Regions from separate parts of the Pelosinus sp. sgz500959 genome, predicted to be linked through region 3. Evidence: riboswitches for the same ligand, from Rfam matches in the RefSeq annotation. Region 3 holds a riboswitch; each other region holds the start of a gene.

Region 1 (3,281 bases), on a different contig from region 3:
ACTATTGTTTGGATTTGTCTATATAGTGCAATATTTGGGAGGCGGAAAAGTACCAATTCATGCAATGGCAATCGGGGTTGTTATCATTGAAATCTTTTTAACAGGAGGATTACATTGTGATGGCTTAATGGACACAGTTGATGGGGTTTTCTCAGGAAGACCTCGGGAACGAATGTTAGAAATTATGAAAGACAGCAGGGTTGGTGCTTTTGGAGCCATGGCTTTTAGCCTGCTGATTTTAGTTAAATATTCCTTAATTATGGATATTGAACCTATGATTCTTCCTTATGCCTTACTTGTAATGCCCATTGTAGGGAGGATTGCAGTTGTCATTGGCATTACTCTTTATCCATATGCAAGGGCCAATGGTTTAGGGAAGGTTTTTTATGACTGTTCCCATCGTCAAACCTTGTATGTGGCGGGGATTTCTGCAATAGTATTATTAGTTCCCCTAGGGAAAGTAGCGATGATGAGTGGAGTCCTTGGTATTGCCATGTCCTTTGTTTTTTGCCAATATGTGAGTAAGAAACTAGGTGGTTTAACTGGAGATGTATACGGCGCTATTATTGAATTAACTGAAATTGTAGCTTTGCTTGTCTTTATTCCTTGAATTTAATTCAATTGATATAGGAGTGGTTATTTTGACGAAAGTTATCTTTGTAAGACACGGTGAAACTTCTTGGAATCATTCTAAACGATACCAAGGACATAGTGATATTCCTTTAAATGAAAAAGGTTTACAGCAAGCTGGGATGGTAGCTCGGCGATTAGCGAAAGAAAGTATTAGTGCAATCTATAGCAGTGATTTACTACGTGCAGTTCAAACTGCAGAAATCATTGGCAAGGAGCACTCGCTACAACCTTCACTTTTTCCAGATTTTCGAGAAGTTAATTTTGGTTTATGGGAGGGTTTAACTTACGAGGAGATTATGGTAGACTGGTCAGAATTATTGTCAGCTATATATTCTAAGCCAGGATCAACTTGTATACCAAAAGGAGAAAGTTTTTATGATGTACAAAAACGTACAACTCTAGGACTTTCAAAATGCATTGCCAATCATCCTGAAGAAACTATTGTTCTTGTTTCCCATGGTGGGACTATGCGTGTACTCTTATGTGATGCATTAGGGCTTGCCGTTGAGAATATGTGGTCACTGCGGCAAGATAGTACTGCTATTAACATTATTGAATATTTTGAGACGAGTAAGATCGTATCTTTAGTCAATGATACTTATCATTTAAATGGATGATAGATACAAAATGGATTGAATCTTTAATTGAATTCATCTAATACGAATAAAATAGGATTTTTATTACTAGCTACTTTAATATATTGCCGACTCATCATTCCTGCGCAGGAGAAGAAATTTTGTTGTAGAAGGTATGTGACAACTAAATAAATTGCCACCAAACAGGTGCCTCTCGTCAAGAGAGGAGAATAGGGAAGATCGGAAAGGATGTAAAGATCCTGAAACGACGCGGTCGCGCCACTGTAATCGGGGAGATACTCTTTCATATGCCACTGGGAAACCAGGAAGGCGAAGACGTATTCATGATCCGTAAGCCAGGAGACCTGCCTGTTATGGCTGTCATCTACCTCCGCGTAAGGGGTAATGCCAGAAGGATAGGTTTTTTTTATAAAATAACCTGGCCTTTTGGGCTGGGTTATTTTTATTTATTTACAGAACCAAGAAAGTAAATTACTTTCTTGGTTCTAAGCAAGGGCAACTCAGGTGTAGGCGTATACTCAGTTTTCTATGAAGTATGGATTTCAAAAATGAGGAGATGTATATGATGGATTTTGAAAAAAGTGTTGACGAGTTAATTGAAGGGGCAGCTAAACCTAGTGGCAGCTTAGGATTACTGGAAAAACATTTGAAAAAAGTTTTATTATCTTGGGGAACAATCTCTGCAGAACTTAAGCCATATCATTTAATTTTTGCCGCTGATAATGGAGTTGTAGAAGAAGGAGTCGTTAATTTTCCAGCTGAAATTACATACTTACAAGCTAAAAATATGATGGCTGGAGGAGCTACAATCAGTTGTTTTTGCCGCTATAATAACATTCCTTATGGTGTTGTAGACATTGGAGTTAATGATACTAGGGTCTCAGGTATTGACCATAAAGTGGCATTTGGTACGAAGAATTTTATTCGTGAAGAAGCCATGACTCATAAGGAGTTTGAACAAGCGTGGCAAATTGGCAAAGATATGGTTCATAAGCTCATTGTTGAAGATGGCTATAATATGTTATCTTTCGGTGAAATGGGTATTGGTAATACGACAACTTCATCGGCCGTACTCCATGCTTTAACAGGAATGTTACCAGAGTTTGTTGTTGGTTATGGTGCTAGTGGCAATGATAATGAAGTGCTCAAAAGAAAAAGAGCTGTTGTTGCCAAAGGTGTAGAACGTCATAAAGAAAAAATGATTGGTGTTGAGGACATTCTGCGTTGTGTAGGAGGTTTCGATATTGTTGCCATTTGTGCCGGAATGCTTGAATGTGCTAATTTGCGAATTCCGTTTGTAATTGATGGCTTTATTACAGCTGTTGCTTATGCGTGTGCAGCACGTATTAATGCTAATATTGAAAGACAGGCGATTCCTTCTCATATGTCTAAAGAACCAGGTATGGCTTATTCATTAATGCTTGGTAATATTTTAGCGGACGATGTTATGATTCGGGGTAACATGGCTCTTGGCGAAGGAACTGGCGCAGTTCTCATGGTTTCCATGTTAAAAACAATGTTATATACCATGCAGAATATGGCAAGACTTTCTGATTTTGTTTTGAGTGAAACAAAGAGCAATCATGGGGTTGCTATGTAATTCATGTAATGATTTGCTATGAAGTAGTAAAATATTGCTTCTAGCAGGAACTAGTGAGTTTATTATCTAATACTCTTCATATAAAATAGCAAAAAAGTGATAGTATTAACTATTTTTATGAGGGGGTACTCTAGTGCAAGATCTTTGCCAATTATCCTTAGATCAAATTGTTAATATCAATATTCTTCAAGAAATCCAAGATAAATTCTCAGAGGCGACTGGCCTGGCTGCTGTTATTGTGGATGTTGGTGGAAATCCTATAACTAGGCCTAGTAATTTCACAAAATTCTGTACATATATTCGTACTTATCCAGAAGGATACGCGCGATGTGTTGCTTGTGATGATCGCGGTGGGCGAATGAATCGTGAGAAAAAGCCCACCGTATATCCTTGTCATGCTGGTTTGACTGATTTGGCAGCACCTATTATTGTTCAAGATCAATACATTGGTG
Region 2 (3,281 bases), on a different contig from region 3:
TTAGGAGCTTGCAGAGCAGCTTCAATGGATAAAGATCCAGTACCTGCCCCAATATCGATAATCACATCAGTCGGACGGATCTTAGCTTTTGCTAAGACTAAAATTCGGATCTCTTGTTTAGTCATGGGAATCTCACCACGGATAAACTCATCATCATTAATTCCCAGGAAATAGGTCATGCCATCACCACCATTACACAATGGGTAAAGCCAGTTATATCTCTCGCTTCACCTAAAGTTAGTTTTTTATGATTTTCTTCTTCATAGGATAAGCCTTCACCAAGCCACACTTGTCCATCGATTGGCCAACCATGGTCCATAAGCACTTGAGCAATATGGCTAGGATTATGCTCATGATCTGTTAAAATACCCAATTTTTTATTCGGTTTATACGCTAGATCTTCATCGCTGGCTTTGCGGCCATGCATGCTAATAAGGCGTGCATCTTGCCACACCTCAGACATACGGGCAAAAGCCAATTGTACAGAACTGATGCCTGGTATCACCGTGAGTTGTGAGGGTGTAAATTTTGACCGCAAGGCTACGAGTAAACTATAAAATCCTGGATCACCAGACACCATAACCACAACATCACTCGTCATGAGAGATTCAGCAATAAAAGTCAGTACGCCTTGAATATCCCGGTCAATCACTTTTGTTTTGCTATCACTTGGAGCGAAGGCATCAAGGGCTCGCTTACTACCGACTACTACCTGAGCCTGCGCAATCGTACGACTTGCAATTGGCAGTATATAGTCAGGTGAACCTGGTCCGATTCCTACTACGATTACTTTATATTCCATCCCAAACTGCCTCCAATTTCTCGCGCCGTATCATCAAGTCCTAAGATATCACCTTGCAACGTGACAATGACTGTACCGACGATTAAATCACCAAATACATAACGTTTGGCGCGTGCACTGGCTCGCTCTGCCAAAGTCTGATAAACACACTGCAACTGATACTGTTCAATAATTGGCATAGCCCCTTCAGTAGTGGTACATGCTAAAATTTCTAGGATAGCCTGCTGAGGAGCACCCGCTGCTGCCATATAAGCCGCTAAGGTTTCAAAACGAGCATCTGCCATTCGATTGTGAGTATGAAAAATCCCTGCAGCAACCTTTACCAGTTTACCCAAATGACCAAATAACAACACTTTTTTCATGTTATATTGTACAGCACTTTCAAGCATATGACCGATAAAGTTACTAGTCTGAAGCACTGTTTCGGCTGGTATGCCATAACGATGAATGGCAATATCTTGACCGATTTTTCCAGGAGCGAATACCACTTGATCATACCCTAAGGCTTTCACCATATTAATCTGTGGCGATAGAGAATTTTTAAAACCGTCTTCAGACATGGGCTCAACAATTCCTGTCGTACCGATAATGGATAAACCACCAACAATGCCTAAGGTCGGATTGAGTGTCCGCTTCGCTAGCCGCTCCCCATCAGGTATGGAGATCGTAACAATAGCGCCATACTCATCTGGTAATACATCTTGTACTGCCTGTAGGATCATTTTTCTTGGGCCTGGATTGATCGCAGGTTCACCAATGGCAACTGACATGCCTGGTTTAGTCACTGTACCGACTCCGATACCTGCTTTTAAGACAGTATCAATTCCTTCCTGTACCTGAACCTCGGCAATAATGAGAGTGCCATGAGTTACATCAGGGTCATCTCCAGCATCTTTTATAACGGATGCTCTGCCGCCATTCATAATTTTTTCACATGTTTCAATTTTCACATGGATCTTAGTGCCTTGCGGCGATGTAACATCAACGCCCTCCGTAAAAGAGCCAGACCAGGTCATAAGAGCAGCTTTTGTAGCCGCTGCTGCACAAGTACCGGTTGTAATACCCGAGCGCATTTTTTTTTGCATAATGAAAACCCCCTGCAAGCAGGGGGTACAATAAACAAAATTAATTTATTCTACCCACCTGCCTATCTTCCGTAGGTCATAACGGTGTGTGTTAGAATAGGCAGGTCTCCTGACTATGGTTCATCATATCACTAAACCTTCCCGGGTTTCCCCAGTGGTATATCTTAGCCATACTCCCCAACACAGTGGCGGGACCGTGCCGGTCTAGTTACCGGACTTCCCTTTTAAGCATAAAGCACCTATTCCCATATTATTATTAGATTATAGCAATGATTAGGACAATCATTGGATTTATAATTCTATATTCCATCACGAATGAAGTTTTTCCTGCTATTATTTACTTTTTAATTTTAATTTATCGATTGTTTAGATTATTGTAAGACTTTTACTTTGTAAAATGAGAGTACAAAAGAATCAAAACCCCATTACAGGAAAAATCCAATCCAAGTCAGATTTACCTTATCATTTGTAGGATGTTTTTTTCTCAGCTTGTAGGACGATCAAAATATTTTTTGTAAGGTTCTCTATTTATTTTTTCAAATTAGAACATTTCAGTCTTAAAAAAATCCAATTACCTCTTTAACTATATACAAGTTTTTATATTATTTAGTTAAACTTTTAAAAACTTCTTTCTATATATGAGAAACATTCTCCTTTGTTTGTAGGATTGTTTTTTAATATTTTGTAAGAAAAAATAATATTTTTTTAAAAAAAATAGAGGATATTTCTATTAAATTGCGAATAACATGAATATAAAGTTACTGGTCAGACCACCTTACCAGCACAATAAAGGAGTATGAATAATGAAAAAAGTATGTGAGAATTGGAGAAACGCTTTTCCATTAGAGAACGTAGGAGATCATTTATTTCCTGAATTCGAAAAAAGGGCCTCAGCTGCCGCTACTGAAATATTTCGCGTTAAAACTGCTGTAGAAGCCCGCGAAATCGTGGCTAATATGGTGAAGTTTACAAATGCTAAAAAGATAGTTACTGTAAATAGTCCTTTACAACAAGCTACTGGTATCAATGAAGAATTACATTCCATGGGAATTTCTGTATATACTGAATTAACAGACATTACAGAACATGCTGAATCGGCAGATATCGGTATTTCCACTGTGGAATTTGGCATTGCAGAAAGCGGTAGCGTCTGTATGGATGGATATGCTTTCGAAAGTCGCTTAGTATCCATGCTCCCCCCCATTCACGTTGTCTTTATGAACAGTAAGAATGTTGTGCTCGGTATTACTGAAGCCTTTGAAGTCATTTCTAAAGTATATGATAATGGCTATATCAGTTTCATTACAGGTCCTAGCCGTACTTCTGATATTGAAAGAGTCTTGACCATCGGCGTACATGGTCCAAACCGTTTTGTCTTAATCGCCATTGATGAA
Region 3 (3,281 bases):
ATTTACTGGATCGTCGTGATATTAATACTCATAGTACGACACCATATTACGCATTGCCACGTTCTTATCGTCTAGGTTATACACAACAATTCTAGTATTCTTGTCCTAAGATACTTTCTAGAGTTTATTCGGGAAGCTGGTTGAAATTCAGTGTGATTTCACCACTGAATTTCAACCAGTACATGTTGTACTGGGAGTTTTATATCTCAAAGGGGCGAAGGTGTTTTTGTTACTACTAAAACATATAAGGTTGCCTCACATCATCTCAAAAAAAGTCTTGACAACGTTTTCAATTTACTATAAAGTGAAAAATATCACAAATAAATATCAAATGATGTAGGTGCCCTTCGGGGCTTAATAGGGAAGCTGGTAAAAGCCAGCACGGTCCCGCCACTGTAATGAGGAGTGAACCCATAGTATGCCACTGAGAGGAAAGTCTTGGGAAGGTGTGGGCGAGCAATGATCCAGAGTCAGATTTATTTATTGTGCTTATTTCATCTTGACGTATTTTTACGTTGGGATTTTATTTGCTATAAATCATTACAGAATCTCCATAACTTTCTTAAGTATGGAGATTTTTTACTTTAGGAGAGATATAATATGTTAACTACTACCTATAAGGAAAATATAAGACGTAGTCATCTACTTTATGGGGGACTACAGCATTATTCACAGCAAGAGTGTGATGATCCAATGTCCCGATCTTTAGTATGGAATGGTATTTTTCACCCTCTGGCAAACCAAGTATTTACAAATACTAAAAGATATCATCATCAATTTTGTCAAAGGAAAAGGCTGACAGTCGGTATTATCTTTTCTCGCGATGAGTGGGTGAAGGGAGATACAGGGAATTACAGTATGTTAATTGACGAAATAGAGAAAATAGATTTAAATGTCATTGGAATTTTTAGTCATTGGTTCGGTAATAATGATAAAAATATACCTAGTATTAATGAAACTGTCGAAAAATATTTTTATGACCACGGTATACCAATTATTGATGTGCTCATCAATTGTTTTGAATTTTCTTTAACAAAACGACGTCCCGTTGATAAAACTTTTTTAAATCAATTAGGTGTACCTGTACTAGAAGGATATAACATATCTCACGGGGGAGGTACTCCTTCTAGCGGACAGTTTGTGAATGAAACAAGTCAAGAGGATTCGATACCAGATCTTATAAAACAGATGGCAAGACGAGCTAAGAAGTGGGCATTTTTGCATAGTGAGGCAACAATGAAAAATACAGAGAGATTGATATAATGAAGAAGATTCAGTAAAAATAAAAAGGTTATCATAATAATTGACAAATCTCAATAGATACTATAGAGTAATTAGTGTGATAAATCACTAAAATTTAATAATAATGATATAGGTGCCCTTCGGGGCTTAATAGGGAAGCTGGTAAAAGCCAGCACGGTCCCGCCACTGTAATGAGGAGTGAACCCATAGTATGCCACTGAGATGAAATTCTTGGGAAGGTTTGGGGGAGCGATGATCCAGAGTCAGGAGAACTGCCTATATAACAATCACCGTTTGACCTGCGAGAGATGGGGAGGAGATTTGTACGATAGCTTCATAGTTTTGTTGTACTTATTTCGTCCCGGCATAATTTGTGCCGGGATTTTTGCATCTCAAATTTTAATTAGGAGGTGTATAAGATGAAAAAAGCCATTGTAGTTGTTGGTACTAATACAAATGATTATGACATCTTAAAGGCTGGTATGGAAAGTATAGAAGATAAAATTAAGGGTAAATTTCCTGATTATGAAGTACGCCGAGCTATCTCATCGCCAATTGTCATTGGAAAAATAGCTCCGAAAAATGATCTGCAACTCGATACTACCCAACAGGTTCTTAGAAGGTTACAAAGAGAAGGATATCAAGAAGTTATTTTTATTTCACTAAAAGAATCCTATTTATCAACTCCTGAATACCATTATGATGATCCTAGTGATAAGTTAAATGCTTACATAATATAAAAGCACAAAAATGAATTATAATTGGAGGAAAATATAATGTCAAATTTCACAATTGTTCCATTTACGCCTTTAACAGAACGTATTGCTGTAGAATTACCAGAGTTATCATCAGGTTTGCATCAATTAAAATTGATGATTGGTGAACAGGATTTCAATAAATATATCAATTCACTGATTAGTTTAAAAAGAAGCGGAGATCTGTTACTCCTTATCACAGGTAAGGCAATGTATTATTCCATCATCGAAAAAAAATTTTTACCAATGCTAAAAGAAAGTTTTAAGGTCGCTAAGGTACGAGTTATTAATCAAGGGATCGAATGATAGCAAAGAATACTGGATAGGGTAGCCTTAAAATAAAATTGCTCGATCTTTAGGGACAAGCGATTAAAAAAGGATTTATGATAATGATACAACTTGTTAATATATCTAATTATACATGTGATAATGAACTGATTCATAATAACGCAGAATGTCTACAGACTTTTTTAAATCATCATCATATCGATGGATTAGAAATGATGTTTTGTGCGCCATGGGATCGATTTGTTCATAAAAAAGAATGGGTACAAGGAGTCCATCTACGCTTTTGGCCTACTTGGCTTGATTTTTGGCGTGGTGATAATCAAGAGTTACTCAAACAGTTTGGCAGTAATGAAGGGATTATCGCCTGCTATGGAGGATTAACACGTAGTGATTGGCTTAACATTTATAGAGAAAATATTCGAACTGCAGTAAAGGCCAGTGCGAAATATATGGTTTTTCATGTTTGTCATGCCAGAGTACCAGAATTTTTTAGTGGGAATTTTAGTTCTTCTGACAGTGAAGTCATCGAAGCTACCATTGAACTCGTTAATGAACTAGCAGATGAGATCCCAACAGATATAGCACTATTATTTGAAAATTTATGGTGGCCGGGACTTACTCTCAAAAATCCTACATTGGCTGCTAGATTATTGAACGGTGTGAAGCACCCTAATGTAGGAATCATGTTGGATACAGGACATCTAATGAATACCAATCAAGAGTTAAAAACGGAATCTGAGGGTATTGATTATATTCTTACTGTATTACATGATTTAGGCGAATATCGTTCCTATGTGCGAGGTATTCATTTACACAAATCTCTTTCAGGAGAGTATGCAAAAGAGAGCCAGCTCCGAAAGACAGAAAAATTTAGTATAACTGAAATTATGAATCACGTCTTACAAATAGATCAGCATCAGCCTTTTGCTACTAGTGAAGTTCAACGATTAATCAATTATATTAAACCAGATTTTTTGGTACATGAGTTCATGTATT

Evidence for each region. A riboswitch is a leader RNA that binds a small molecule or an ion and turns the genes downstream of it on or off. The one in region 3 is predicted to bind cobalamin.
Region 1: another riboswitch for cobalamin. It lies ahead of ACAN52_RS11120 (nicotinate-nucleotide--dimethylbenzimidazole phosphoribosyltransferase); the one in region 3 lies ahead of ACAN52_RS04215 (sirohydrochlorin cobaltochelatase).
Region 2: another riboswitch for cobalamin. It lies ahead of cbiD (cobalt-precorrin-5B (C(1))-methyltransferase CbiD); the one in region 3 lies ahead of ACAN52_RS04215 (sirohydrochlorin cobaltochelatase).

Annotation. Positions count from the first base shown of each region.
Region 1 covers NZ_JBGJZL010000006.1:111,801-115,081, reverse strand. Annotated here, with positions in the region: gene cobS (adenosylcobinamide-GDP ribazoletransferase) at 1-610, shown strand, start outside; gene ACAN52_RS11125 (histidine phosphatase family protein) at 642-1,250, shown strand; cobalamin riboswitch at 1,397-1,596, shown strand; gene ACAN52_RS11120 (nicotinate-nucleotide--dimethylbenzimidazole phosphoribosyltransferase) at 1,795-2,829, shown strand; gene ACAN52_RS11115 (PocR ligand-binding domain-containing protein) at 2,963-3,281, shown strand, end outside.
Region 2 covers NZ_JBGJZL010000013.1:47,760-51,040, forward strand. Annotated here, with positions in the region: gene cbiT (precorrin-6Y C5,15-methyltransferase (decarboxylating) subunit CbiT) at 1-179, opposite strand, end outside; gene cbiE (precorrin-6y C5,15-methyltransferase (decarboxylating) subunit CbiE) at 176-802, opposite strand; gene cbiD (cobalt-precorrin-5B (C(1))-methyltransferase CbiD) at 787-1,887, opposite strand; cobalamin riboswitch at 1,969-2,145, opposite strand; gene ACAN52_RS17775 (lactate utilization protein C) at 2,691-3,281, shown strand, end outside.
Region 3 covers NZ_JBGJZL010000002.1:322,003-325,283, reverse strand. Annotated here, with positions in the region: gene ACAN52_RS04225 (TonB-dependent receptor plug domain-containing protein) at 1-95, shown strand, start outside; cobalamin riboswitch at 322-499, shown strand; gene ACAN52_RS04220 (cobaltochelatase subunit CobN) at 601-1,263, shown strand; cobalamin riboswitch at 1,357-1,537, shown strand; gene ACAN52_RS04215 (sirohydrochlorin cobaltochelatase) at 1,662-1,982, shown strand; gene ACAN52_RS04210 (hypothetical protein) at 2,019-2,303, shown strand; gene ACAN52_RS04205 (sugar phosphate isomerase/epimerase family protein) at 2,387-3,281, shown strand, end outside.